DNA from 2 places in the Gordonia pseudamarae genome. Region 2 is predicted to be linked to the other one. Evidence: riboswitches for the same ligand, from Rfam matches in the RefSeq annotation. Region 2 holds a riboswitch; the other holds the start of a gene.
The links. Region 2 has a riboswitch for cyclic di-AMP ahead of GII31_RS13460 (C40 family peptidase). Riboswitches for the same ligand answer to the same signal wherever they lie in the genome.

Region 1 (14,765 bases), 1.9 Mb from region 2:
GGCCGGAGTAGGCGAAGAACACCGGCAGCATCAGGCAGCGCACGGTTTGCAGCAGCCGGTCCTTGAGCAGGTCGGCGAAGCCGGGCACCGACGGTAGGGTCATGCCCACCACGAAACCGCCGAACACCGAGTAGATCCCGATGTAGTCGGTGAACCAGCCCGCGCCGAGCACGGTCAGCAGAAGCGCGCCGAACAGGCCGTCGCTGATCTCGTTGTCGGCGACGGCACGTTCCATCACCTTGCGGAAGATCAGCGGCAGCGCCCAGTAGCAGACAAGTGCGAAGGCGATTGCCGGGAGAACCGTCTCGATCACGCCCGATGCCGAGCCCTTGGTGGCGATACCGCTCAGTACGGCGAGCAGGCACCAGGCCAGGGCGTCGTCGATCGCCGCCGCCCTGGTGGCGACACCGCCGAACCTGGTGTGCATCATCCGCTGCTGCTGCAGAATGCGGGCGAGCATCGGGAACGCCGTCACCGTCAGTGAACCGCCGACGAACAGGATGAACACCCAGAAGCCGACATCGTCGGGTTTGTACTCGCCGGCGATGATCGCCGCCGCACCCGCGCCGACCATCAGCGGGATGATGATTCCGGCGAGCGCCACCGCGATCGGGAAGGTGGCCTCCTTGCGGGATTCGGGCTCGTGTTCATGCTCGACGCCGACCACGAACATGTACAGGCTCAGGCCGACCATCGCGATGACGAAGAGCACCTCTTTGACCTCGGCGGTGAACAGATGCTCACCGGCGGCGGGCCACACCCAGCCGAGCAGGCTGGGCCCGAGAATCACACCGGCGGCCATCTCGCCGACCACCGCGGGCTGTCCGATCTTGGGCGCCAACCAGCCCAGGACCTGCGCGGCCAGGATGATCACGAACCAGGCGGCCCCGACGTCGAGCAGGAGATCGAAAGTGGGCCCGGTCATCGCGTCGACCCGGAGGAGTAGGAGCGGTGGGGCGCGGCGAACATGATGATGCTCCTGGAATCGACGAAATTTTGCTAGGCTAGCCTAGCCTAGCCCAGTGATCGGGCCGTGAGTGCTCGCGAGTCGGGACAATCGCCGATATGGGTCGTGATGTGCATCACGCCCGCGAATATCCACCGGGAATATCCACCGGGAATATCCACCGGAGCGCACTACGGATCGAGCAACTCCACGCTGGTCATCCGGTGCAACCAGAACTGCCTCCGCTCACCCGGACCGGCGCCGTCGCCACCGGATTCCTCGGCGAGCAACTGCCCCGCGTTGAGCGCCTTCGGGAACAGCACATGGTTGCTCGCCGAACCGTTCCCGTCGACATAGCCGACGAGCAGCCTCCGATCGGCGCGCAGGGCGAGCTGGATGAGCGCGGTGGCCGACTCGCCGCCGTCGGTGGCGCGCACGGGCCGGCCGTCGGCACCACCGGATGCCGCCCGCCCTGCCCGGTCGCCGGCCCGCAGCCGGCTGATCACCTTGTGCAATTGGTCCTCGGTGGGTGCGGACCTGCGCGTCGGCGCCTGCCGCGACCGGCGGGACGCGCCGACCCGGCTGCCGACCTCCCGCAAGTCGACCAGCGTGCCCGACGAATCCTCGCCGGCCGGGGCGAACCCGGCGTCGCGCAGCGCCTCGATGACGTCCCTGACCTCGGCATGGGCCACCGCGACCGTCGGGGCCAGCGCACGCAACGCGAGCCGGCCGGCGACATCGCTGCGCAACACCGCCGCCAGCGTCGCCGGATCCTCGCACCGTACGAACGACGACGCCACGCCCACCCGCAGCCGGCCGTGCCGGCGGGCCACATCCTCGATCAGGTAGGTCAGCGACTGCGGGATCGGGGTACGGGAATGGGTGGTGAGCATGGTGATCAGTTCACTGCTGCTGCGGCCGGTGTCGAGGGCGCGGCGCACACTCGCCTCGGTGATCCGGTACACCGACGCCGCCCCACCGGATTCCAGTTCGGCGACGAGCTCGACCTGTTCGGCGAGTTCCGGGGTCATCGGCCCGGGCACCATCAGTGTCAGATCGGCCTGGGTGAGGAAGTGGTCGACGGGCTCGGGCAGCGCCTTGTGCATCGCCGCGACGAGGGTCGCCTCGTCCGCCGGTCGATCGGGGGCCAGCGCGGCGCGGCCGACCGCGGTCACGCAGCCGTGCGCCACCAGGCCCACCTCTCGCGCCTCACGCAGTGTTTCGGACACCACCCGATGGGTCAGTCGCCGCATCTGCCGCGGGTACGACCACACCAGCACCTCGCACAACCCCGCCACGTCCCACGCCCGGGCCGGTCCGGCCAGCGCCAGGGTCTCCAGGACGATGCGGCGCTGGGCGGGTGCGTACGCGTCGAACAATTCGGCCGACAATGCCGCCTGCGCAGTGCCGTCCCGGTCGGGAGTACCGATCTGCCACGGCCGCCGGGGCATGTCCAGCCACGCCGAGACCAGCACCGACCACTGCCGGTCCGGTCCCTGATGCAGCCAGGCGTCGGCCGAACCGGTGGGCGCGAAATACTGCTCGCCGGTGTCGCCTGACGGCGGCGGATCGGGCAGGCCCGCGTCGATCAGCCGGGCGTGCGAGAGCAGTTCGACGATCAGCCCGAGCCGCCGCACGTCGAGTTCGGCGGCCTTGGCGACGCGCCGCAGCTCCCGCACGCCCAGGGCGCCCGAGCGCAGGATCGCCGCCGGGGTGGCACCGAGAACCCGTAGGACCGCGGTGGTGTGCCGGAGCAGTTCGATCGCCTCACCACCCGCGGCTGCCTCCACATCGGCGGAGGAGAAGCGCGAGTTGGCGGCAGTGGGCGTCGGGCGGCGCAGGTCGTCGGCGCGGATGGGTGCCTCACCGCGCAGCAACTGTCCCACCATCGGCGGCAGTTCGACGGTCTGCTCGTCGACCCGGGCCAGTAGGCCGAGCGCGATGAGCCGGGGGATGGGCCGCGCCGGGTCGGCGTCGTCGGCGGCGTCGCGGGTCCGGCCCAGCGCCGGGCCCCGCGAGAGGGTGCCGAGCAGCTCGGACTGGCTCTCGTCGACGCTGTCGAGGAGCCCACGGATGTCGTCGACGGAACGTCCGGCGAGCGGCCCGGTCAGCTGACGTGCCTTCCACGGCAGCGCCGAGGGGGTGTGCGCGCCGATCATCAATCGTTTCGGGCCGCCCCACAACAGCGCCCGGCGGTGCAGCATGTCGATCCGCTCCAGGACGTCTGTACGGTCGGCCCGCCTGCCCAGCGCCTTGACCACCGCGGTCGCGGCGACCGGCGACACGGCGCGGGCGCCGGTGGTGGGAGTGGCCAGCGCGATGATCTGTTCGAGCACCGCCACCGCCAGGACGTCGAGATCCTCGCCGGCGAGGGTGATCGAGGCGGCCGACAGCGCACGCTGTCCGAGCACCCCCGAACCCTGCGGCGGGGGCGCCGCCAGATCCGGCCGGGCCACGAACAGTGCGACGAGCTCGTCGTCGGATCGGGTGGCCAGATCCTCGGCCAGACCGATGTGCTGATCGTCGGCACTCATTCGGCCGATTCTACTGACACGGCCTCGGGGGGCTCATGGCAGAATGACCGTTGTGGCTCAGAACAAGCATGGCAAGAAGCAGTACATCGACAACGGCTGGCCGATCGACGACGAGGGCGGCCACCAGCACGCCGTCTCCGAGTTTGCCGCGAGCGTGCCCGGCGCGCTCTCACCGTTCGGCGATGTGACGTTCCCGCTGCCCGCGGAAGAACTGTCGTTCGTGCAGTCGCACACCGTCGTCAACAGCTGACCCGGCGACGGTGAACGACCCCGGGCACATGCCCCGCCTGTCACATATCGACGGGTCGGGTACCGCCCGCATGGTCGACGTCGGCGACAAGGCGACAACGCGCCGGCGCGCGGTGGCCGGTGGCACGTTCCGCACCACCGCGGAGGTCATCTCCCTGCTCGTCGACGGCGAACTGCCCAAAGGCGATGTGCTGGCGACGGCCCGGATCGCCGGGATCATGGCCGCCAAGCGCACCGACTCGCTGATTCCGTTGTGCCATCAGCTGTCCCTGTCGTCCGTCGACGTCGAGTTCACCATCGACACCGACTGCATCGCGGTTACCGCGACGGTGTCGACGTCGGGGCAGACGGGGGTGGAGATGGAGGCGCTGACCGCGGTGGCGGTCGCCGGACTCACCCTGCACGACATGGTCAAAGCGGTCGACCGATCCGCCCGGATGGACAACATTCGGCTTGTGTCGAAAACGGGGGGCAAGTCGGGGGACTGGTTCCGCGACGGCTCCTTGTAGGTATCCGATGAGCGCACATACCGGACAGTCCCGCCGCCTCGCACACGTGGTGGTCGCCTCCACCCGCGCCAGCCAGGGCCGCTACCGCGACAAGACCGGACCCCTCATCGAGGAATGGCTCACCGAACGCGGCTTCGACGTGGTCGAACGCACGGTCGTCGCCGACGGCGAGCCCGTCGGCGGGGCGATCCGCACCGCGATCTTCGAGCAGGCCGATCTGGTGGTCACCACCGGGGGGACCGGCCTGTCACCCACCGACCGCACCCCCGAACAGACGCGTGCGCTGCTCGACGCCGAGATCCCCGGTCTCGCTGACGCCATCCGGGCCGCCGGGACGCCGCAGGTCCCCACGGCTATGCTCTCGCGCGCGGTCGCGGGTATCGCCGGCCGCACTCTGGTGGTGAACCTGCCCGGCTCGACCGGCGGGGTGCGCGACGGACTGGCTGTACTGGCCACCGTCCTGGACCACGCGCTCGACCAGATCGCCGGAGGCGACCATTGATCCCGATCCGCACCGCGGTGTGTGAGGACCCCATCTGCCAGCGCGAACACGAGGACCACGTGACCGCGCTGTCCGGCGGTGCGGCCGGTGCGATCGTCGGATTCGGCGGCATCGTCCGCCACCACGACGGCGATCACGACGACGTGGTCGCGCTGTCGTATTCGGCGCACCCCAGCGCGCCGGGCGTCCTCGACCGGGTCGTCGCTGAGGTGACCGCCGGTGCGGGCGACGGCGTCCGGGCGGTGGCGGTGTCCCATCGCGTCGGAGACCTGGGTGTCGGCGACGTCGCCTTCGTGGTGGCCGTGGCCGCCGACCATCGGGGCGAGGCCTTCACGCTGTGCGCCGGGCTCGTCGACGAGGTGAAGGCGCGACTGCCGGTATGGAAGCATCAGCGCTTTGCCGACGGCACGGATGAATGGGTCGGCTCCGCCTGACACGCACGCGAACAGGCAGCCCCGGGCATGAATTGCGGGGACAGCAAGGCCTCCGCACGGAGTGGATCTACGTGCGGAGGCCTGTGAACGTGAACGCCGTGCGCCCTACTTGGGCAGCTGGTTCTCGTATTGGTTGAACAGGGCGATCTGCTCGGGGGTGAGTTCGAAGCCGGTCTTCTTGGCCGCGGCCCACATCTTGGTGAGATCGGGGTGCACGTTCAGCGACTGGAGGGCGTCGTCGAGGCGCTTTTCCACGTCGGTGGTGCTCTTGGCGAACGTATCGGTGATCTGCTTGACCTGCTCGGGTGCCTCGGGGACCGTGATCTTGGGCGCGGCCGGCGTGATCGTGGTGGACTCCGGAGCGCTGCGCGGGGTGGGGCCGGACAGAACGGTTCCGCAGACCGGCCAGGCGCCGGGGCCCTGGCCGGCGAGCACACGCTCGGCGACGACGATCTGCTGCTCGCGGGTGGCTTGGTTGGCGGTCGGGGCGAACTGGCCGCCTCCGTAGCCGGACCAGGTGCTGGGGCTGAACTGCAGGCCGCCGTGGTAGCCGTTACCGGTATCGATGGACCAGTTGCCGGTGGACTCACACTGAGCCACCTGGTCCCACTCGGAATCGGTGGCGGCGTTGGCCGACCCGGTCCCCAGCAGGGCTGCTCCGCCGCCGAGGACGGCGCCGGTGAGGGCGACCTTGGCAACTGTCCTGCTTGCGGTACTGTTTGTCTGCTTGCGATGACGTCCGGACATAGGTCTGTAAATTCCTCTCTCCACGCGCCTACGAAGTCAGCTGTCGGGTTCGAGCGAGAGGTTGCTCGGCCGGGTGTGGTGCACCCGGCTTGACCCCAAGGGCATCGGATCGCCGATGCCCGGTCTCGTGATGAGGGTGGGTCCCCCGTCCTCGCTCCTGAAGTGTCTTTTCACGTCCGGGGATGGAGCGAGGCTCGGCGCGACCGCCCGGACGTTATCGATTTGTTTCTTGGGGTGGATCGTTCGGAGGAACGAACGATTCGTAGACTACGGCTTTTACCGTCGGTAATCACCCTTGTCGGCAAAGTAATTTCATGCCGGATCAGGTGCCTTCGGGCGGGAAAAACGCGTCCGCCCTGCTCACGGCGTAATGGTTGACTTGTGGCCGTCTCGTTACCTGCCTGTTATGTGAGGAAGGTCACAGGGTGCTGGGTGGCTCAGCCGCCGGCAAACGGCGGCAGCACATCGATCGTCGTGCACTCGCCGACCCGGGCGGTGCGATCGCAGAACGCGATCTCATCGCGCAGGTACGAGCAACGGTCCAGCACCCGGAGCAGCTCGGCATCGCCCTGGGCGAGCAGGGCCTCCAACTCGCCGAGCGTGATCGCCGGGTCGATGTCGGCGATCGCCGACTCGGTGCCCGCCGCCGCCCGTGCGGCCGCGAAGAACCGCACCGTCACCCGCATCGCCTCAGCCGCCGATCGCCGACATCGGTCGCTCGGGCTGGTGGAAGTCCGGATCGTTGACGCCGTGGCCGCTCGCTTTGGCCCACGCGTTGCCCCGCCACGCGGCGGCGATCGCGGCGTCGACCTCACGTGCGGTACCGCCCCCGCGCAACACCGACCGCAGATCGGTCTCGGTGTTCGCGAACAGGCAGTTGCGCACCATCCCGTCCGCCGTCAGTCGGGTGCGGTCGCAATCGCCGCAGAACGGCCGGGTGATCGAGGCGATCACCCCGATCCGGGCCGGGCCGCCGTCGGCCGCCCGCCAACCCTCGACCACCCACGTGTCGGCCGGGGCACTGCCGCGTGGCCGCTCGTCGTCGAGCAGACCGAACTCGCCGCGCAATGTACGCAGGATGTCGTCGGCGGTCACCATCTGCGACCTGTCCCAGCGGTGGCCGGCGTCGAGCGGCATCTGTTCGATGACCCGCAGCTGATAGCCGTGGATGAGGCAGAACCGGGCCAACTGCGGCAACCGCGCCAGGTCCGAGCGATCCGGGATGACCGCGTTGACCTTGATGGTGCCGATTCCCGCCCGCCGGGCGGCGGCGAGTCCGCCGACGACGTCCGACAGCCGCGAGCGCCGGGTGACCTGGGCGAACCTGTCGGCGTCGACGGTGTCGAGCGACACATTGATCCGGTCCAGGCCGGCTGCGACGAGGCCGTCGGCGCGGTGCCCGAGGCCGAGGCCGTTGGTGGTCAGTGTGATCTCCGGGCGCGGGCGCATCGCGGCGACACCGGAGACGATCGTTTCCAGGTCGCGGCGCAGCAGCGGCTCGCCCCCGGTGAAGCGGACACCGCGGACCCCGAGGTCGCGGACGGCGACGGTGATCACCCGGACGAACTCGTCGGCCGTGAGCACCGCGTCGCCGGGCAGCCAGTCGAGCCCGTCGGCGGGCATGCAGTACGTGCACCGCAGATTGCACCTGTCGGTCACCGACACGCGCAGGTCGCGCACCACCCGCCCGTACCTGTCGATCAGCCCCGCGCCGGTCACGTGCGCCGGTGCCGCGCTCACCGGGGGTCGGCGGCGCATCGGCAGTCCGAGCGGGGTGATGGACATCGGGGCCCGCTAGGGCCCGGACGGCGCATCGACGGCCGCCCGCGAGACCAGAGTGCGGAAACCACTGGCGTGGAAGACGAGCGGTTCGACCGCCGGGTCGGCGTCGAGCTGGTTGATTCGCAGCAGAACCAGCGTGTGATCGCCGGCCGGGATCTCGTTGTAGAGCGAGCATGACAGGCTCGCCGCCGCACCCGGCACGAACACCGCCCCGGCCTCGGTGTGCAACGGTTCGATCGCGGCGAAACGCAGGTGCGCCGGGCCGGCGAGCTGGCGGCACAGCGCCGACTGATCACCGGCGAACACGCTCACGCCCACCTCGGACACACCGCGCAGCCGTGGCCAGGTGGTGGAGGTGTTCTGCACGCACAGCGAGACCAGCGGCGGTTCGAGCGACACGGTGGTGAATGCGCTCGCGGCCATGCCGACCAGTTCGTCGCCGATCCGGGCGCAGACGGCGACGACACCGGACGGGAAGCAACTGAACGCGCGCCGCAGGACATCGGAGTCGGCGGCGGGGGACAGGGTGGTCAGGTACGGGGTGTGTGTCATGGCTCGATCCTCACCGAATCCCGCGCCCCGACCGCAATGCAAAAATCAGACCGAGTACAAACCCGATCGGCGCACACATCGTCAGCAGGTAGACGAATGTCGGCGCGGTGTCGCCGTCGGTGACGAGCGGCGTCACGAACAGGACGATGATCGCGACCAGCCCGACCACGAAGAATCCGATCGCGGCGATGAGTCCGGCCGGTGCGCGGGTGGTGCGCTCGCTGCCCTCACTGTGCATATCTCCACGGTAGAACACCGGGCTAGCCCACGGAGAGCGCGCGGTACCCCGGGACAACGATATGGACGTGACGGCGGGTGTGCGCGCCCGCTAGACTGGGGACACCGATGCGCCCTGCTCGTCATCATGGAGTCGAATCTGTGATTGAGCGGGCGCATTTCAGTGTGTCCGAATTCCTCGGGCGCAGGTACGTTCCCGACACAGGTGAGGGTGAGCACAGTGCCTACCGGCAAGGTCAAATGGTACGACGCGGACAAGGGCTTCGGCTTCCTGTCGCAGGAGAGCGGCGAAGACGTCTACGTTCGCGCTGAGGCGCTCCCGGACGGGGTCGAGGCCCTCAAACCCGGGCAGAAGGTGGAGTTCGGGATGGCCGCGGGCCGCCGCGGTCCGCAGGCGCTGGCCGTCACCATTCTCGATCCCGCGCCCAGTGTCGCCCGCAACACCCGCGAGGCCGCCCGCAATCAGGCCCGCAAAGAGGCCAAGCGACACACCCCCGATGAACTGCACGGCATGGTCGCCGACCTGATCACCCTGCTGGAGGCCAAGGTACAGCCCGATCTGCGCAAGGGCCGGTACCCGGACCGCAAGACCGCGCAGCGCATCTCCGAGGTCGTGCGGGCCGTGGCCCGCGAACTCGAGGCCTGATCCCGGACATCGGGTTCACTCCCGGATGAGAGGGGCCCGTCTGCAGCGGTCGCTGCCGGCGGGCCCCTCGTCGCATCGGTTTTCTGTCGCATCGGTTCTCGGGCGTACCGTACGGGGTCTTCGTCGGTACCGGCTTTCCGGTACCCGTCTAAGGAGCTTCGCGCGAGCTCCGCCGGTTGTGTCGGCATACGTCGATTCGGTACGTCGACTATCGACCTAGTCGGAGTGGTCGCTGCCCGCCTTGTCGGTTCCGGTCTTTTCCCGGGGCCGGGTGTCGGCGGCGATGATGGCGCGGGCCACCGGCACACCGTCGGCGTCCAGACGGATCGAGGGCAGCTGGATCTCGATCGTGGTGAGGATGTAGTCGGGCCGTGAGTGCAGCACCATCGTGTACGTGCTGCCCGAGGTGCGGATGCCGCCGTCGCGGGCCGAACCGTGCGGGGTGAGGTATTCGGCGACGATGTTCCACGGGCGTTCGGCGATCGACGCCGGTACCGACAGCACCACCGATTCACCGACCTCGACCGGCACCCGCGGCACTTTCATGTCCTCCATGCGGGCCGGGGAGCAGTCGCTCAGGTCGACCGAACACCAGCGTGCCGGTTCGATGCGGGTCAGCGTGCCGCCGACGGCCAGTGCCACCTTCGGTGGGTGATCGTCCTCGTCGTGCCCGGCGAAACCGTCGGTGAGCAGGGCTACGGTGCCGCCGACCACCGACACGAAGGCCACGACCACGACGACGAAGATCACCAGTGCTTTGCGTTCGCCGCTGCGCAGCTGTCCGAATGTCACGTCCGGGGTCGTCCTCTTCTGTCGGCCTGCGGGGGATAGGGGGTGTCGCCCGGTCGGGGCACCCGGTCCGTCGGTGCGGTGCGGGGTGCCTGTGGTCGGGCGGGGGGCTGTGTACCGGCCGTGGGCTGCGAGCCGGCCGGGGGCCGGTGAATGGCTCCGGTAGGTGCAGCATAGTCGGGGCGGTTACCGCCGAAACCGGGGATCAGGGTCGACCCGCGGGTGGTGAGGATGGTCTGCACCGTTCCGATCGTCATCACCCCGGCGACCACGCCGAAACCGATCGACAGGGTGGTGGGCAGCAGCACGCCGAGCGCGGCGCCCAGGACCCAGCCGAACTGCAGGACGGTCTCGGACCGCCCGAACGCGGAAGCGCGGGACTGTTCGGGCAGGCCGTCCTGGATCGTCGAGTCGAGGCAGACCTTGCCGATGGCGCTCATCCCGGAGGCCACCAGGCCCGCCGCGACCGCGCCGAACAGGTTGCCGAAGAGGGCGGCGAGCAGAGCGATGGCGCAGCACGAGGTGGTCGCGATGACGATGATGCGCGGTGGACTTCGCAGTTCGACGCGGGTGCCCAGACCGTTGCCCAGCGCGTTGCCGACGCCCGCCGCGGCGCCGACCGCACCGACCGCCGCCAGCTGCATCAGACCGGACTGTTCGCCCTGGGCCTTGGCGTAGAAGGCGATGTAGAGCGTGAGGAATCCGGTGAGCACGCGAATGGTGGCGTTGCCCCACAGGCCGGCCACCACCACCCGGCCGAGGGGCTGCCGGATGGTCTGGGCGATCGCGCCGGCCATCTGTCTGCCCCGTGCCGAGACGCTGTCGGCGCCGTGCGCGAAGCGGACATCGTCGCGAGGAGGGGCGCTGGTGGCGGGTTCGCCGTGGTAGGAGAACGTCGTGGGCACCTCGCCCGTGGTCACCTCCACCCAGGCCGGGATACGCATGCAGTACACGGCGCCGGTGACGCCCAGGATGCACAGGAACACCAACGCGCCGGGCTGGTGCATCGGCAGCGCCTTGGACAGCAGTATTTCGAAGACGGCGGCGACGGCGCCGCCGGCGATCGTGCCGAAGATCAGTCCGAAGGTGGTCAGCCGGGAGTTGACGCGGGGCAGGTCGATCGCGGGTGGCACCACGCGCGGGGTGACGGCCGATTTGAGTACGCCGAACGATTTGGACAACACCATCATGCCGAGCGCGCACGGGTACAGCACCCACGGGTCGTAGTGCAATTGGCCGGCGTCGGCGTTCCAGTCGCTGTTGGTGATGATCAGCACCGCCAGCAGGGCCCGCAGCCCGAAGGTGCCGGCCATCGCGATGCGCCGGCCGCGTTGCAGGCGGTCCAGGACGGGCCCGATCAGCGGTGCGATCACGGCGAACGGTGCGATGGTCAACGCCAGGTAGAGGGCGACGCTGATCTTGGACTCACCGGTGGCGGCGGCGAAGAACAGTGTGTTGGCCAGTGCGACGGCCATCGCGGCGTCGACCGCGAAGTTGGTGATCACCGGGATGGTGAGCGCGGTCATGCCCGAGCGGTCGGCGCCGTCGGCAGTGGCCGCCTGGTACACCTTGTCGGCGATCAGCTTGGAGAAGTACCGGCCACGCATCGCCGCGACCCGCGTGACCGTCAGCTTCGAGGGCGTCGCGGCCTGGGCGGCCCCGGGCGCCTGCCCTGAGTCGATCCGGTCGGGGTCGATCCGGTCGGTCGGGCGGCCGTCGGGGTGGGTGTCGTGGGTTCCGCCGTGGCGGGGGGTCAGCGGCGACAGGTGCGGATTGTGCGTAGGCGGCGGCAGATACGCCTGGTCGGCAGGTCCACGGCTCCCGCCGGTGCGCGTGGACCGGCGCGGGTCGCGCCGCACCGGCTCGTCATGGCGGCCGCCCGAGGCGTGGCGGTCGGTTGCGTGGCGGTCGGTTGTATGACGTTCGGATCCATGACGGTCGGATCCATGACGGTCGGTTCCATGACGGTCGGGCGATGAGCCGTCGGGCGGATAGTTGACCGCGCCCGGATGCTCATCGAACGGCCTGGTCGGCGGCGTGGTCCGCGTCGGCGCCGGTTCGAACGAACCCGGGGGACGCGAGTCGGATGAACCCGGGGGACGCGAGGCGGTGCCACCCGACCCCGGGCCGCGCCGGGTCGGGCCCGACTCGTCGCGCCGGGGATGCAGCGGCCGGTTGCGTCGATTCACAGAGTCGATTGTTCCCTATCCGGCGACCGCTGTGGCGGAGCCGCACGGGTGATGTCGTCCGGCGCGGTAGCCGTGGGAGGGGCACAAGTGGAATACACACCCATCGGTATTGCACACTGGAACCGTGACTCTTCCAAGTAGTGGTGACCGGCTGCTCGATGCTGTTGCGCAGGCGCGGGAGGCGCTGGTCGATGACGGCGCACAGCCGGGCGCCCATCGGGGTGCCGTGGCCGAGGGCCCCTGGGCCGTCGCCCACTACTTCGAGGCCGACCTGGTCGGCTACCGCGGGTGGCAGTGGTGCGTGGTCCTGGCCGGTGCGCCGGGCTCCGACGAGATCACCGTCAGCGAGATCGTCCTGCTCCCCGGCGGTGATTCGCTGCTGGCCCCGGCCTGGGTGCCGTGGAACGAGAGGGTCGTCGCCGGCGATCTGACGCCCGGCGATCTGCTGGGCGCCGAGCCCGACGACGTGCGGCTGGTGCCCGGTCAGGTCGACACCGGTGACGAGTTCCGCACCGAGAGCGAACAGACCGATCCCGACGACGTGGCGCAGGCCATCGGCGAGTTGGGCCTCGGCCGGCGCAGGCTCTTGAGCCGTGAGGGCCGTGACGATGCGGCGCAGCGTTGGTACGACGGCGAGTTCGGCCCGACGGCGGCGATGGCGCTGGCGGCCAAACACTCGTGCTGTTCGTGTGGTTTCTATGTTCCGCTCTCGGGCGCGTTGCGCGCGGGATTCGGGGCGTGCGCGAACGAGTACTCGGCCGACGGCCGAGTGGTGTCGGCCGAGTACGGATGCGGTGCGCACTCGGATGTGCCCGCGCCGCACGGTGGCGGATCGCCGGCGTTCGAGGCCTACGACGACGGCGCGGTGGAGATCGTGTCCACCGCGGTGCGTCAGGCGGCCATCGAGCAGACGCCCGTCCGCGTTTCCGCGGAGTGACCTCCGGCCTGGATCCCTTTGCCACCGCAGGGCTGCGAGCGGCGATAGCCGAGTCGTGGCGGTTGTCGCAGACGCGGCTGCTGGAGGACTGCGCCGCCGAGTCGGACCTGGTGTCGGTGGGCTATCGGGACCGGCTGTTCACCGAGCTCGCCGCCAACGGCGCCGATGCCGCCGCGGCGGCGGGGGTGCCCGGTACCGTGGCGGTCTGGGTGACGGGCCGCGAATTACATGTGGCCAACACCGGTGCGCCGCTGAGCGCGGCGGGGGTGCGTTCGCTGACCGCACTGCGGGTGTCGGCCAAGGCCGGGCACCGGCCCGGCGCAAGGGACATCGGCGCAAGGGACATCGGCGCAAGGGACATCGGCGCAGCGGCGACGGACGCGGCGGACATCGGCCCAGTGGAGGCCGGCGTAGGGGGAGACGATGAGACTCCGCCGGCCGTCGGCCGGTTCGGGGTCGGATTCACCGCCACCGCCACGATCGCCGACACCGTCGAGATCCGGTCTCGCTCGGGTTCGGTGTTGTTCGACCGCGCACGCACCTGGGCTGAGATCGAGACGATCGGCGTGGCCGGCGCGCTGACGGCCCGGCAGGTGCCGTTACTGCGACTGGTGTGGGAGTCATCGCGGGGCCCGGCCGACGGTTTCGACACCGAGATCGTGCTCACGGTCCGGGCCGGCATCGACCTGGACGGGTTGCTCGTCGGCATGATCGCGGAAGCGCCCGATCTGCTGCTCGAACTTACGGCCCTGTCCGAGATCGATATTGCGGGAACACGATTCGTCATCCACAGACGCCCGCACCCGGAGGTGCCCGATGTCGGGACGGCGATCGTACGCGGGGGCGGCGCGGGTGAACGCGCCTGGCTGGTCGCTCATGGGCGCTCCGCGTCGTGGCTGGTCGAGACCGACGCCACCGGCGCGCCCGTCGTCGCCGGGTCCGATGTGCTGCGGGCGCCGACGCCCACCGACATCGAATTGTCGTTGCCGGCACGCTGTATCACCACCTTGGCGTTGACCCCCGATCGTCGCCGTGTGCACCCCGATGCCGACCTGTCGGGCGTGGCCGACGGTTATCTGTCGCTGATGCTGGCATTGGCCCCGGCGTCGCGACCGGCACTGATTCCACGAATAGGTCTGGCGCGCAACGACATTGATGCCGCAATCACCGCCGCGGTACTGGCGGAGGTCACGGACGGCCGGTGGCTGCCCACCGTCGCCGACGGCGATGTGGTGCCCGGACGGGCCGTGCTCTTCGCCGATCTGACCGCACCGCTCGCCGATGCGCTCGGCGATCTCGTCGGCGGCCTTGTCTGCGTGGAGGTCTCGTCGCCGACCTGGCTGCCGGTCCTGCGGGCGGTGGGTGTGGACGAGATCGGCCTGGCCGGGATCGCTGACCGTCTCGCGGGTGCCGACCGGCCGCCGCGGTGGTGGTGGAAGCTCTACGATGCGTTGTCGCCGTTGGTGTTCGGACCGATCGAGGTGGAGGCGCTCGGCGCGTTGCCCGTACCCCGGACCGACGGCCGACTCAACTTCGGTGCGCGGGGCCTGCTCATCCCCCGGATACCGGGTACCCGGGCCTGCTGGATCACCGGGCCGGACCCGGAGGTGGTGCATCCGCTGCTCGAACGTCTTGGTGCGCAGGTCATCTCCACCGAGGAGGTGATCGCGTTGCCGGAATTGCGGGCCGCTGTCGTGGCCCGCGCCGACGAC
Region 2 (14,765 bases):
GCCAGACGGGTCGCGGTCTGCGAGCGGTAGGCGGTGAGTTGCCCGATCGTGCGCACCCCCTGATTGCCGACCCGCTCCAGGAGCCGGTGCAACACCTCCACGGTCGCGCGGGCGTCGTCGAGCGCACGGTGGGTCGGTCGCACCGTCACGTCGAACAGCTCGGCCAGTGCCGACAGGCGCACCGACGGGGCCTCGTCCCGGCTCAGGATGCGGCGGGCCAGCGTGACCGTGCACAGGGGTGCGGGAAATGTCCATGGAACCTGCAACCGCTCGGTGCCCCGGCGCAGGAAGCCTATGTCGAACCGGGCGTTGTGGGCGACGAGGACGGCGCCGCGGGCAAACTCCAGGAACGACAGCAGTGCCTCGCTCTCGCACGGCGCATCATGCACCATCGCCTCGGTGATCCCGGTGAGCGAGACGATGTGCGGTGGGATCGGCATACCGGGATCGACGAGGGTCGCGAACTCGCCGACCACCTCGCCGCCCCGGATTTTCACCGCGCCGATCTCGGTGATCCGGTCGTCGACCGGGCTGCCGCCGGTGGTCTCCAGGTCGACCACCACGAGCGTGGCCTCGAACAGGGACAGATCCTCGTCGTCCGGGCGCACCTGGCCGTCGGCGCCGAAGAACGAATCCGGGTCGTCGAGATCGGCGAAGCTCAGCTGCTGGTGCACCGTTCGTACATTAGTTCGGCCCTGCGACATGTCCGGTCCGTGCCCAAGCGCCCTGGGTGTGGAGACGGACCCGGGTGTGGAGACGGACCGGGTGTGGAGACGGACCGGGTGTGGAGACGGACCGGGGCGCTGCCGGGGTGGCACGGAGGTGATGTGCGGGCGGCCGACCGTGTCGTACCTATGTTCTAGTGTCTCGGTCAATCGCCGGTCCGGGACCGGCGGTGCGGGGGTACCGACGGCGAAAATGAGACGGAGATTACATATGCTGATCGATTGCAACGGGTGCCCGGGGCATCCGGCCGCGTGTGAGGGATGCATGATGCAGGTGCTGTTACCCACTCCTATCAGCGGAGACGTCGGCGGGTCGGGTCAAGCGCGGGTAACGGATCGTGTGTCGTCCGCCGACCGTGAGATCTCATCGGCCATCGAAGTTTTCTCGCTGGCTGCAATGGTGGCACCTATGTCTGCACGATCTGCAAGAGAATGTATCTCGCCAGTTCAAGGCCATAATTCGACCGGAATCCAGAAAGCGCTGCGGGCCGGCTGATGGACGTGAAAAAATTTGTTCGTCCGACCAGTGGACAGAAGGCCGTTTGATTTCGTAACCTTTCTGAGACATTTGCGGAGCGTCATACTCCACTCGGAGTGGTCCGCGAAGGTCACCGCTTAGTCATCCACCAGGATGAACCGGGGACCCACCGGTTTCGGATCGTCGTTCACGGCGGCCCGAATTGGGGTGAATCGCCACTGTCCACCCGGACGGGGCGTAGGGCAATTTCTTCCGCCCGAACCCGACAGCTAACTCGGTAGGCGGTTCAGGGAGAAATAAGAAGGAGAACGTTCTTCGTGGCCAAACATCGTTTGGAACAGCCTGCACGGACCGGCAAGCTCGCCAAGTCGGCACTGATCGCCGGGTCGCTTTCGATCGGCTCACTCGGTGTTGCCGCGGGCGCGGCGGAAGCCGCACCGGTAACCATCCCGAACCTCGGGACCTTCGAGATTCCGGGTATCAACGAGAAACAGATCCCCAAGGAACTGCGCGAGTTGTCGGCCAAGATCGCGCCCAAGGTCGCGCCGAACACCCACGGCAAGATCCGCCCGCGCACCGTCCTCGCCCCGAGTGAGTCCACCGGCGAGAAGGCCGTCCGCTACGCCTCGACCAAGATCGGCTCGCCGTACTCGTACGGCGCCGCGGGCCCGAGCGCGTTCGACTGCTCCGGCCTCGTGTACTGGTCCTACCAGCAGGCCGGCAAGGTCATTCCGCGCGACAGCTACGGACAGCTCGGCGGCGGTCACGCCGTCAACTACGCCGACGCCCAGCCCGGCGACGTCCTGATCTTCAACGGTGGCGGCCACGCCGGCATCTACGAGGGCAACGGCATCTTCATCCACTCCTCGACCTACGGTGTCCCCGTGCAGCGCGACAGCGTCAAGGAATGGAACCTGGTCGGGGTCCGGCGCTACTGAGACTACGCTCGTACCGGCGGGCCCCGTGCCCGCCGGTGATGAGCATTCCGGCGATGACTCGTCCGGTGTCGGATCGGTTTCTGACAGGTGATCGGCCTGCAACCCGTCGTTGAGAAGAGTCGGGCGAGGAGAGTGGCAATAGTGGTACCGGAGGGGGCACGGCCGACATCGGTCGGGTGTCGCGATCGCCTCGCCATGTGGACAACAGCCCAGGAAGCGATCCGCCCGGCCGTGCCGCGGCTGTTGGCCGCCGTCACGGCCCTGATGGTGGCGGCCGTCACGATGACGATGACGGCCGCACCTGGCCGCACCGAACCCACCAGTTCGGCCGAGCAACTGCTCGTGCGCTACAAGAAGCTCGCGCGCGAGTCGGAGCAGTCCGCCGAGGCGATGCACAATGCGCAGATCGAGTACGACAAGCAGCGCAAGATCGCCCGTGACGCACGAGCCCGGTCCACACAGGCCGATCGTGTCCGCAACGACGCCGTGCGTGAGTTGGCCCGGTATCAACAGACCGTCAACGTGCTCGCCCGCGCCGGTTCCAAGGGGGCGCGCGTCAACCGCCTGTACGCGGTGCTCGTCAGCGACTCGCCGCAGTCGCTGCTCGACCAGATGTCCGGTCTTGAGGTCCTGTCGCGGCAGACCGCGGCCAACCTGCGCGGGCTGACCAAGGCCAAGCGGGAGGCGAGCTCCACCAAGGACGCGGCCGACCGCAAGGCGGCGGACGCCGACAAGGCGATGGCCAAGGTGTCCAAGACCAAGGGCGACCTCCAGTCGAAGCAGAGCACCCTGCAACTGCAGGCGATCCAGGTGCGCACCATCTACGAGTCGATGACCGGAAAGCAGCTGGCGGCGCTGCGCGGTCCGCGATTCACCTTCGACCCCCGGCTGCTGCCCAAGGGGACCGCCTACACGCTGGCCGCGGTCCAGTCGGCACTCACCAGGATCGGCGATCCTTACGTCTGGGGTGCGACCGGGCCCGATCAGTTCGACTGCTCGGGTCTGATGGTGTGGGCCTATCGGCAGGTCGGAAAGACGCTGCCGCGGTCGAGTCAGGCGCAGATGGGCGGCGGGACACCGGTGGACCGGTCCCAATTGGAGCCCGGCGACCTGATCATCTACTACCCGGACGCCTCGCACGTCGGGATGTATGTGGGCAACGGGTATGTGATCCACGCCTCGACGTTCGGTATCCCCGTCAAGGTCGTGCCGGTCGACGACGCGGGCCCGTACAACACCGCCCGCCGGTACTGAACGCCCAGACGTGCCCGACAATCCGGACGTGCCGAAAAGTGCCGATATACCCGATAACACGCACGTGCTTCACGCCGATCTCAGCCGTCGCAACCGGCTGACCGCGGCGGTGGCCGCGCTGCTGGTGGGGGCCGCGCTGGTCACCGGATGCTCAGGCGACGATGATGCGCTGCCGATTCCGTCGGGTGAGGTGACAACCACCACCAACCCCAACGTGTACGAACAGAACCGCGCAGAGGGTGTCAGCGCGTTGCTCGACGACCTCTCCGCGGCTCTCACCGCAGGCGACTCCGCCGCGTTGGCCCGGCTGATCGACCCCAGCGCCACCACGGTCTTCCGGACGAGACTGGAGACAGCGGCGGCGAACTTCGGGGCACCGGCGCCTCGCCCCACCAGTTCGTCCCGAACCCCTGAACCCCGAACCACTGAACCCCGAACCACCCCGCCCCAAACCACTACGCGATCGCGGGGGACGGGCGCCCCCAGTACCAGCGGCGGGTCGGCGGCACCGGAACCGGTCCGGACCTCCGCACCGGTCACCACGCCCGGCCCGTCCACGACAGCTCCGCTGCCCGACGACTCGCGGGGATCGGCGTTGCGCCCGGCGACCCTGCGGTATCAGCTCGTCCTTTCCGACGAGGCGGAAACCCAGGCGCCCGAGGCCGTCACCGACAAGCTGACCGATCAGGGCAGCTCCGATGTGTGGGTGGCCCCCGTCGACCTGCACTACGCACTCGGCGGCGCACGGGCCCCGGGCATCGACGAACCCGAGCTCGTGAGCTCCGAACAACTGGTGGTCGCCCGGTACGACGACAGCTGGAAGGTGGTGGGCGATGCCACCCTCGTCGGTGGGAGCGCGCCGCCGACGATGCTCTGGGAGCTGGCCGGCCTGCGCGTCGACGATGTGCCGACCAGCGGGGGCACGTCGGTGATCGCGTCGTATCAGGGCACCGCCGACACCGTCGAGCGGGTACGCGGCCTGCTGCCCGCGGCGGTGTTCGCCGTCCAATCGTTCTGGGGGACCGACTGGCCCCGCAAGGCGGTGATCGTCGTGACCCGGACACCCCGACAGTTCACCACGGTCTCGGGAGCGCCCGAGGCCGACGGCGCGGCCGCCGCGGCGACGGTGTTCGCCGGAATCGACGCCGACGGGACCGTCCGCGGGCAGCGCGTGGTGCTCACCCCGAATGCCCAGCGGATCCCGGCACCGGCCCTCGGCGTGGTGCTGCGGCACGAGCTCTCCCATGTCGCCACCCGGTCGATCACCTCCACCAAGGCGCCTCTGTGGGTCACCGAGGGGTTCGCCGAGTACGTCGGACGCAAGCAGACCTACCGGCGGATCGCCGACGCCGCCCCCGATCTGGCCGCCGAGGTGCGTTCGGGGTCGGTGCCGCGCACCCTGCCCGTCGACGCGGACTTCGCGGTCTCCGGTCTGCGGGCCGGTGTGGCCTATCAGACGGCCTGGTCATTGTGGGCGTTCGTGGCAGGCCGTTTCGGGGAGGGCACGCTCAAGAAGCTCTATCGCACCGCCGCCGCGGGCGATGCGTCCGCCAGTACCGGCGCGATCGCCTCGGTACTGAAGATCGACCCCGGTGACTTCGTCGCGCAGTGGCGGCGCTGGCTCGTCGCGGAAACCCGCTGATGCGCCGGACCCTGCTGGTCACCAACGACTTTCCCCCCCGGCCGGGTGGTATCCAGTCCTACCTGGAGAATCTGGTGGACCGCCTGCCGCCCGATCAGGTGGTGGTGTACGCCCCGCGCTGGCGTGGCTGCGAGGAATTCGACGCGCGCGTCCCGTACACCGTTATCCGGCACCGCACCACACTCATGCTGCCCTCGCCGTTCGTGGCGTTCCGTGCGGCGGCACTCATCCGTGCCCACGACATCCACACGGTGTGGTTCGGCGCGGCCGCGCCCCTGGCCGTGCTGTCGCCCGCGCTGCGCAGGGCCGGCGCCCGCCGGATCATCGCCTCCACGCACGGACATGAGGTGGGCTGGTCGATGCTGCCGGCCGCCCGGCAGGTCCTGCGGTTCATCGGCACCCACACCGATGTGATCACCTACGTCAGCAAGTACACCCGTAGCCGCTTTTCGGCGGCACTGGGTGCGCAGGCGGCCCTGGAGTACCTGCCGCCCGGTGTCGACATCGACCGCTTCACCCCTGATCCGGTTGCCCGGCACCGGATCAGGCAGCAATTGGGGATCGTGGACCGGCCGACCGTCCTGTGTCTGTCCCGACTGGTTCCCCGCAAGGGTCAGGACTCGCTGATCCGTGCGTTGCCGGCGATCGTGCGTGAGATCCCCGACGCGGTACTGGTGATCGCCGGCGGCGGACCCTACGCCGAGAAACTGCACGAGTTGGCCCGGACGAGTGGGGTCGACGACCACGTCGTATTCGCCGGATCGGTGCCCGTCGCCGATCTCGCGGCGTTTCACGCGATGCCCGATGTCTTCGCGATGCCCTGCCGCACCCGGGGCCGGGGGCTGGATGTGGAGGGTCTGGGCATCGTCTTCCTGGAGGCGTCCGCCTCGGGAATCCCGGTGGTGGCCGGTGATTCCGGCGGTGCGCCCGAGACGGTGGTCGACGGGGTCACCGGCCATGTCGTCAACGGACGTGACATCGACCGGCTCGCCGCCACCCTCGTGGCGATCCTGCGCGATGCCGACAAGGCCCGCGAGATGGGTCGCGCGGGAAGGCAGTTCGCGGTCGACCGCTGGCAGTGGCGGCACATGGCCGCGCGCCTGGACCAACTGCTGTGAGGGTGACATGGCGCCCGCTCGCAGGCGTCCCCTACTTCTGGTAGATCGCCTCGATGTCGGCGCTGAACTTCTCGGTGACCACGTTGCGCTTGACCTTCAGTGTGGGGGTCATCTCGCCGGACTCCTCGCTGAAGTCGGTCGAGAGGATGCGGAACTTCTTGATCGCCTCGGCGTGCGAGACCGTCAGGTTGGCCTCGTCGACCGCGCTCTGGATCTCGGCGTGCAGGTCCGGATCGTCGGCGAGATCGGCCACGGTGGCGTCGGCGGGTTTGCCGGCGCGTTCCTTCCACGACGGGAACGCCTCGGCGTCGATGGTGATCAGCGCGCCGACGAACGGCTTGGCCTCACCCACCACGAGGGCCTGCGACACCAGTGCCGAGGCGCGGATCACGTCCTCCAGGCCGGACGGGGAGACATTCTTGCCGCCGGCGGTGACGATCAGTTCCTTCTTACGGCCGGTGATCTTGAGGAAGCCCTCGTCGTCGATGGTGCCGATGTCGCCGGTGTGGAACCAGCGTTCGGTCTCATTCCCCGTCGGCGCGCTCGCGGTCGCATCTCCCGTCGCTGCGCCGCTCGCCCGGGTCTCGATTGCGGCGTCGGTGGCGGTGGGGTTGTTCCAGTAGCCGCCGAACACGACGCCGCCGTGCAGCATGATCTCGCCGTCCTCGGCGATGCGGGCACTGTTGCCGGGCAGCGGCCGCCCGACGGTGCCGATCTTGACCGCGCCGGGGGTGTTGACGCTGAACGCGGCGGTGGTCTCGGTCAGGCCGTAGCCCTCGTACACCGGGATCCCGACGCCGCTGAAGAAGTGACCGAGGCGGGCCCCGAGCGGCGCCCCGCCGGAGATGGCCATCTCGCACTGTCCGCCGAGCGCGGTGCGGAGCTTGCCGTAGACGAGCTTGTCGAAGAGCAGATGCTTGCCCTTGAGCACGATCCCCGCGCCACCGTCCTGCTGCGCCTGCGAGTAGGCGATCGCCGTGTCGGCGGCGGCGTCGAAGATCTTGCCCTTACCGCTGTCGTGGGCACCCTGGCGGGCGGTGTTGAACACCTTCTCGAACACGCGCGGCACCGACAGGATCGCGGACGGACGGAAGTTGCCGAACTCGGGGACCAAGTTCTTGATGTCGGAGGTGAAGCCGACCGAGGCGCCGCCGTCGATCGCCACGAGGGTGATGGCGTGCGCCAGGACGTGGGCGAGCGGCAGGAACATCAGCAGCCGCTTGCCCGGTTCGAGCTTCTGTCCGATACCGGTGGACAGCGCGGCCCGGCACTCGGAGAGCAGATTGGCGTGCGTGAGCACACATCCCTTGGGGCGGCCGGTGGTGCCGGAGGTGTAGATGAGCACGCCCGGATCGCTCGAGCGCAGCGATGCCCGGCGGGCCGCGACCTCGTCGTCGCCGATGCGGGCACCGAGCTCGGTGAGTTCGGCGATCGCGCCGAGGCCGTCGCCGGCGTCGATCTGGAATGCCCGCACGCCCGCGGCCGAGGGGGCGGCGTCGAACTCGGCCCGGTGACCGGCATCCTCCAGCACGATGGTGGTGGCACCGGAGTCGGTGAGGATCCATTCGATCTGGGTGGTCGAGGACGAGTCGTAGATCGGTACGGGCACCGCACCGGCGGCCCAGACGGCGACGTCGATGAGCATCCATTCCAGGCGGGTGCGACACAGGATCGCCACCCGGTCGCCGGGCTGGACACCCGAGGCGATGAACCCTTTGGCCAGCGCGGTGACCTGTGTCACGACATCGGCCGCCGAGACCGGTAGCCACTGAGTGTCGCGCTTGTCGAGGAATACCGCCTGGCCGGGGGAACGAGCAGCGATGTCGAAGATGATGTCGGTGCAGTTCGCGTCGTCTGCGATCGTGAAATCGGCGGGAACGCTGTATTCGGTGGTCAAGGTCGGCCTTTCGTCGCGGCGCTGTCGGTAGGCGTCCATCCGGGTGATCCGTGCTGGTCATCACGAATCGTAGCCTTATGATGCACGTCACTGAACGAACTTTGTACTTGCGAGTAGATCTGCGGAGTCCGCGTTCCGGACGAACAGGACATGAACCTCAAACTGCCGAGGTGTCTATCGGGTGCGCGGCGGGATATGTGAAGCTATGGGGTGTGACGAGCATTCAGGTGGCGGACCAGACCTTTGTCGCCGCAGCCCCCGAATTGGCGGCCGACGTCGTCGGCGACCGGGCGTCGTGGCGACGCTGGTGGCCGGACCTGCGGCTGGAGGTCGTGGAGGACCGAGGCGCGCAAGGCGTGCGGTGGAAGGTCTCGGGACCGTTGACCGGCACCATGGAGATCTGGTGCGAGGCGGTGCTCGACGGGTTCGTGCTGCACTACTTCCTGCACGCGGAACCCGTCGCCGCGCCACCCGCCGAACCGCGGGAGCTCACCCGTGTGCTCGCCGACAGCAACAAGGCCCTGCGGGTCGCCGGCAAGGTGATGTCGTTCGAGGTCAAGGACCGACTCGAACGGGGCAGGGCGGTCGGGGCCCCGGCCACCGCCCGGTCCGGGACCGCGTGATGGCCGACAGGACACAACGATCCGTCGTCATCGGTGCCGATCCCGGGCAGATCATGGCGGTGATCGCCGATTTCCCGCGCTATCCCGAATGGGTGTCGGCGGCGCGCGCGGTCGAGGTGCTTGAGCGCCTGCCCGACGGGCGTGCCACGCAGGTGCGTTTCGAGCTCGACGCCGGCGTCCTGCAGGACAGCTACGTCCTGGCCTACGAGTGGGGCTCCGGCGGCACCGAGGTGTCCTGGCGGCTGGTGAGCAGCGACCTGCAACGCGATCAACGCGGGCGCTACGTGCTCAGTCAGCAGGTCCCCGGTTCCACCAAGGTGACCTACGAGCTGATGGTCGACCTGCTGGTGCCGATGATCGGTCAGCTCAAACGCAGGGCCGAGAAGGCGATCACCGACATCGCGCTCAACGAATTGAAGAAGAGGGTCGAAGGCTGATCGATCTGACGCCCATCCACATCATCCTGGGGCCCGGGGGTGCGGGAGTGTCGTCGGTCGCCGCCGCCGCCGCCCTGCGGGTGGCCCGATCCCACCGTTCCTCCCGATCACCGGTCGTACGGCCCGCCACCGGCGACAACGACACCCTGCTGATCACCGTCGACCGCCTGTCGAAGACCGCTGGCAGGCTCGGGGTGTTCCGGCGTGACGGAGAGGCCGTCCAGGTCTCCGAAGGGCTGTATCTGCTGTCCTTGGACCGGCTCTCGCTGCTGGAGGAGACCTGGGCACAGTTCAGCTCGATCCTGGCCGAGGCGACGGCCCGGTCATCGGTCCGGCTTCCGGGCATGGGTGCGGTCACCGGGGTCGCCTCGGGCGAGTTGATCCACTTTCCCGGGATCGAGGACTTTCTGCTGCTGCGACGTGTGCGCGACGAGGCGACGCGCGGGCGCTGGCGCCGGATCGTGCTGGACTGCTCCGGTGGCGGCGACGCGATGGCACTGCTGCGGGCGCCCACGGTGCTGCATCAGATGATCAACCGCCTCTGGCCGAGGCATCTGCGGATCGCCGCGGCCGCCGAACGTCCGGTGCTGGCGCAGGTGTCGGCCGCGGTCGACACGATCGACACCGACTGTCTGGACGTGGCCGAACTGATCCGCGACCCGGCGATCGCGGCGGTGACGCTGGTGGTGACCGCCGACGATCGCGGTGCCGGACTGCTGGAGTCCGTCCTCGCCACGATCGACCTGATGGGTGTGGCCCTGCGGTCGGTGGTGCTCAACCACGCCGGACCCCCGCCGGGCGATCTCCACACGCTCCCGGACGACCCCCACACGCTCCCGGACGACGACGAGACGGCCGGGGACGCGACGGCCGGGGACGCGGCAACGGCAGCACCCGATCGGGTGCTGCGACAGATGCGGTCCGTGCTCGCACCCGACGAGGCCGACGGCGTGCGGGTCCACGAAGTGGGCACCCGGCCGCACGCGCTGGACAAGCCGGCCCGGCTGCGCAAACTGGACATCGGCCTCGACGAGCCGTCCGGGCACGGCCACGGATCGTCGTTGGTGCGGGTGCGCACACTGTCGGGCAGCGGAGTGGACTCCCGGTTCGAGATGGCCTGGCGCCAGCGGCTGCCCGACCCGGATTCGTTCGGGCTCGGCCGTGCCGGGGATGACCTGCTGGTGACCGTCGACGGATTCCGGCATCCGGTGCGGCTGCCGTCGGTGCTGCGCCGTTGCGAAGCCATCGACGCGCACTGGGACGGCGAGCGGCTGCGGGTGGTGTTCGCGCCGGATCCGGCCGTGTGGCCGGTCAGGTAGCGGCCCGCCGCCGGTGCGCCGACAGAACCGGAAACCGAGCGCTACTTCGTCCACGCACGACGGTCGGGGTAGCGTGATCACACCGGCCGGGGGCACATGATCACCACGATCGTCCGGAACGGTTGTCGGGGGACTCCGAATCCGGTCGGCGCGCGCCGACCGCCGCAGGACTCGGCCCGGCACGCCGATCCGACCCGGCACATGATTCTCAAGGCCCGGGAACACCGGCCGGACACGTGAGGACTCGGCACACGACGATGAGCAGCAACGGCGAGGACACCCGGGACGCCCACGAGAGCTCCTCGGCCGCGGGTGCGGCAGGAGGCACGGACATCGTCCGGGACCTGCTACTGGGCCTGGCGGCCAACATCGACACCATCGCGGCGATGTTCGCCCCGTCGGGACACCCCGCATCGCGCCCACCCGTGCGCGATCGCGCCACCCACGGTACGTCGTCCGGGCCGATCGCTGGAGCCGCGGCATCATCGACACCGGGATCATTCGGTGCCGCGCCCTCCGGGGGCCACGGTGGGCAGGTGCCGATCGGCGACTATCTCGCCGAGGCATCCGGGGAGATCGCCTCGCTCCTGGCCGAACTCGGTGATCTGCTCGCACGGCTGCTGTCGGCGTTGATCGCGGTCCTGGAGGCGGTGGTCCGGGCATTGCAGTCGGCGCCCGCACAACCGGCCGGGCCGCGACCCCAATCCGCGTACTCGCCGATCTCGGTGCGCATCGACCGCGGATCGGCAGCGCACGGCGCGCGCGGGACGTACGGTTTCCATGACACGGCGGGCGGCCGCGCGCATCCGGAGCCCGGCGTCATCGGAGTCGACCCGGACGAGGAGACGTGATGGGGACTTTGACGATCGGCATCGATATCGGCGGCACCAGTGTCCGGGCCTCCGTCGTCGACGACCGCGGTGCGATGCTCGACACGCTGCGCGCAGCCACCCCGCGGACCGCCGCCGCGCTCGAACACTGCCTGGATCGGCTTGTCGGCGAACTGGTGTCGCGGTGGGCGGTCAAGGCGGTGGGATTGGCGATCGCGGGCTTTCTGACAAGGGACCGGCAGATCGTCCGGTTCGCACCGCACCTGCCCTGGCGTGAGGCGTCGGTGGCGGCGGACATGTCGGCGCGGATCGGTCTGCCGGTGTTCACCGAACACGACGCCAACGCCGCGGCCGTCGCCGAATTCCGGTACGGCGCAGCCGCGCGCGGACACAATTCGCTGGTGCTGGCCATCGGAACCGGCATCGGTGCCGGACTCATCCTCGACGGCGAGATCTATCGCGGCAGTTTCGGCGTCGCCCCCGAACTCGGACATCTGACGATCGTGCCGGGCGGCCGCCGGTGCTCGTGCGGCAAGGCCGGCTGCTGGGAACGCTATTGCAGCGGAACGGCACTGGTCGACACTGTCATCGAATTGCTGGCCGACGGCGACTGGGGACGCAGCGCGCTGGCCGCCGACGTCGCCGCCGACCCGGGATCACTCACCGGCCGCCGGGTCGCCCGCGCCGCCGCCGACGGAGACGCCGTCGCCGTCGCCGCCTACTCGCAGCTCGCGCTGTCGCTGGGGCAGGGGCTGGCCATGATCGCCGACATCTTCGACCCGGACCTGATCGTGCTGGCCGGTGGTGTGGGTGCCTCCTCGGGGCTGTTCCTCGATGAGGCCCGCGAACACTACGCCAGGCTGGTCACCGGCTCCGGCTACCGGCAGCTGGCCCGGATCAGGGGCACCCAGCTGGGTGAGGCCGCGGGTGTGATCGGCGCGGCGGAAGTGGCGCGGCAGGGGATCGGGGCCACCGACCCGCGGTTTGTCACTGTTGCCGCGCCCACCCCCATCCGTGCGCTCGGGGAGCCGGGCCGTCGGTGATCAGGTCGGTCGGCGATCGGGGCCGACACCGCCGGGTGCCCCGGCGCGAGGCCGGGTAATGTTTCTCGGGAGTTGAAACGGCGCGGCGACAGGGAGCACGGGGATGTGGTACTACCTCTTCAAATACGTTTTGCTGGGCCCGATTCTGCGAGTCATCGGGAGGCCGCGCATCGAGGGCCTGGAGAACATTCCCGACACCGGGGCGGCCATCCTGGCCAGCAATCACCTCGCGGTGATGGACAGTTTCTTTCTGCCGCTGATGGTTCGGCGGCGCATCTACTTCCTCGCCAAGAGCGAGTACTTCACCGGAACAGGGCTCAAGGGCGGCTTTCAGCGGTGGTTCTTCACCGCGGTGGGACAGATCCCGATCGACAGGTCCGGCGCGCAGGCCGCGGCGGGTGCGCTGACGGCCGCGCGATCTCAGCTCGACAAGGGTGAACTGATGGGGATGTACCCCGAGGGCACCCGGTCGCCCGACGGCCGTCTCTACAAGGGCAAGACGGGCCTGGCCCGGATCGCGCTCGACGCCGGTGTGCCGGTGATCCCGGTCGCGATGATCAATACCCACAAACTGAACCCGCCTGGTTCCGTGCTGCCCAGGCCCGCCAAGATCGTGGTGAAAGTGGGTAAGCCGCTCGACTTCTCGCGGTACGACGGATTGCAGGGCAACCGGTTCATCGAGCGGGCCATCACCGACGAGATCATGTACAGTCTGATGGAGCTGTCCGGGCAGCAGTACGTCGATGTGTATGCGGCGTCGCTGAAAAACAAGCCGGCACAGTCGGATTCGCCGTCCGATGGCGGCAGCACCCCGGCCGCCGCGTGACGGTCGCCGCATGAAGTTCTTCTACGACACCGAGTTCATCGAGAACGGTTCCACCATCGACCTGGTGTCGGTGGGCGTCGTCAGCGCCGACGGACGCGAGTTCTACGCGGTATCAACCGAGTTCAACCCGGATCGGGCCGGTGACTGGGTACGCGCCAATGTGCTGCCCAAGCTGCCCTCACCGTCCTCGCGGGCCTGGCGATCGCGCAGCGCCATTCGTGATGACCTGCTCGAGTTCCTCACCGCCGACGGATCCGACATCGAACTCTGGGCCTGGATCGGCGCCTACGACCACGTGGCCATCTGCCAGCTGTGGGGCACCATGACCGCGCTGCCGCGGCCCATGCCGAGATTCACCCGCGAACTCAAACAGCACTGGGAATCATCGGGCAAACCGCCGCTGCCCCCGGCACCCGACGACGCGCACGACGCCCTCAGCGACGCCCGCCACAATCTGCGCCGCTGGGAGGCGATCGAGGCGGCCGGATTCATCACCCGCTGACATCGGGTGCCCGGCGACCGTCCGGTCGGCCCGGTGACCGGACCCACCGATCAGGTCGTCTACCCTGGTCTGGTGGTGAACTGGACCGTAGACGTTCCGATTGACGAGCTTCCCGAACTGCCCCCGCTTCCTGGTGACCTGCAGGCACGGTTCGACGACGCGCTGAGCCGACCCGCCCTGCAGCAGCCGAGCTGGCCGCAGGACGAGGCACGTAAAATGCGCACGGTACTCGAGAGCGCGCCCCCGATCTGCATGCCCGCCGAGGTCGAATCGCTGTCCGCGCAGCTCGCCGAGGTCGCCGAAGGCCGGGCGTTCCTACTGCAGGGCGGTGACTGCGCCGAAACGTTCGCCGCAAACACCGAACCCCACATCAAGGCCAACATCCGGACTCTGCTGCAGATGGCGGTCGCGCTCACCTACGGTGCCAGCGTGCCCGTGGTCAAGGTGGCCCGCATCGCCGGCCAGTACGCCAAACCGCGCTCGGCCAACACCGACTCGCTCGGCCTGCTGTCCTACCGGGGCGACATGGTCAACGCCTTCGAACCCGACGAGCAGGCCCGCGTACACGACCCGTCCCGACTGGTGCGCGCCTACGCCAACGCGGCCGCCGCGATGAACCTGGTGCGCGCGCTCACCAGCTCCGAAGCCGACCTCTACCGCGTCCACGACTGGAACCGGGAGTTCGTCCGGACCTCGCCCGCCGGAGCACGCTACGAGGCGCTCGCCGCCGAGATCGACCGCGGCCTGCGGTTCATGGACGCCTGCGGGGTCAACGACTCCAGCCTCAAGAGCGCGGCGATCTTCGCCTCGCACGAAGCGCTGGTCATCGACTACGAACGGGCCATGCTGCGGCTGGCCGACCACCCCACCGGCGGCGATGACAAACGACTCTACGACCTGTCGGCGCACTTCCTGTGGATCGGCGAACGCACCCGCCAACTCGACGGCGCCCACATCGCCTTCGCCGAACTCATCGCCAACCCCATCGGCGTGAAGATCGGCCCCACCACGACCCCCGACGAGGCCGTCCAGTACGTCAAGAAGCTCGATCCGCACAACACGCCCGGCCGCCTCACCCTCGTCGCCCGGATGGGCAACGGCAAAGTGCGCGAAGTCCTGCCCGCCATCGTCGC

Region 1: linked by a shared signal. The riboswitch ahead of GII31_RS05185 (transglycosylase family protein) and the one ahead of GII31_RS13460 (C40 family peptidase) in region 2 are both predicted to bind cyclic di-AMP.

What each region holds. Positions count from the first base shown of each region.
Region 1 is NZ_CP045809.1:1,181,330-1,196,094, forward strand. It holds gene GII31_RS05155 (cation:proton antiporter) at 1-925, opposite strand, end outside; gene GII31_RS05160 (helicase-associated domain-containing protein) at 1,138-3,480, opposite strand; gene GII31_RS05165 (hypothetical protein) at 3,524-3,730, shown strand; gene moaC (cyclic pyranopterin monophosphate synthase MoaC) at 3,759-4,238, shown strand; gene GII31_RS05175 (MogA/MoaB family molybdenum cofactor biosynthesis protein) at 4,246-4,740, shown strand; gene GII31_RS05180 (molybdenum cofactor biosynthesis protein MoaE) at 4,737-5,174, shown strand; gene GII31_RS05185 (transglycosylase family protein) at 5,280-5,921, opposite strand; cyclic di-AMP (ydaO/yuaA leader) riboswitch at 5,931-6,113, opposite strand; gene GII31_RS05190 (MoaD/ThiS family protein) at 6,359-6,607, opposite strand; gene moaA (GTP 3',8-cyclase MoaA) at 6,612-7,706, opposite strand; gene GII31_RS05200 (flavin reductase family protein) at 7,716-8,255, opposite strand; gene GII31_RS05205 (hypothetical protein) at 8,266-8,493, opposite strand; gene GII31_RS05210 (cold-shock protein) at 8,713-9,138, shown strand; gene GII31_RS05215 (DUF2771 family protein) at 9,355-9,930, opposite strand; gene GII31_RS05220 (MFS transporter) at 9,927-12,116, opposite strand; gene GII31_RS05225 (DUF3027 domain-containing protein) at 12,241-13,053, shown strand; gene GII31_RS05230 (hypothetical protein) at 13,050-14,765, shown strand, end outside.
Region 2 is NZ_CP045809.1:3,056,347-3,071,111, reverse strand. It holds gene GII31_RS13465 (DEDD exonuclease domain-containing protein) at 1-704, opposite strand, end outside; cyclic di-AMP (ydaO/yuaA leader) riboswitch at 1,328-1,502, shown strand; gene GII31_RS13460 (C40 family peptidase) at 1,521-2,141, shown strand; gene GII31_RS13455 (C40 family peptidase) at 2,337-3,395, shown strand; gene GII31_RS13450 (hypothetical protein) at 3,460-5,037, shown strand; gene GII31_RS13445 (glycosyltransferase family 4 protein) at 5,037-6,155, shown strand; gene GII31_RS13440 (AMP-dependent synthetase/ligase) at 6,187-8,091, opposite strand; gene GII31_RS13435 (hypothetical protein) at 8,265-8,675, shown strand; gene GII31_RS13430 (SRPBCC family protein) at 8,675-9,112, shown strand; gene GII31_RS13425 (ArsA family ATPase) at 9,088-10,431, shown strand; gene GII31_RS13420 (hypothetical protein) at 10,689-11,282, shown strand; gene GII31_RS13415 (ROK family protein) at 11,282-12,304, shown strand; gene GII31_RS13410 (lysophospholipid acyltransferase family protein) at 12,408-13,130, shown strand; gene GII31_RS13405 (polyadenylate-specific 3'-exoribonuclease AS) at 13,141-13,632, shown strand; gene GII31_RS13400 (class II 3-deoxy-7-phosphoheptulonate synthase) at 13,705-14,765, shown strand, end outside.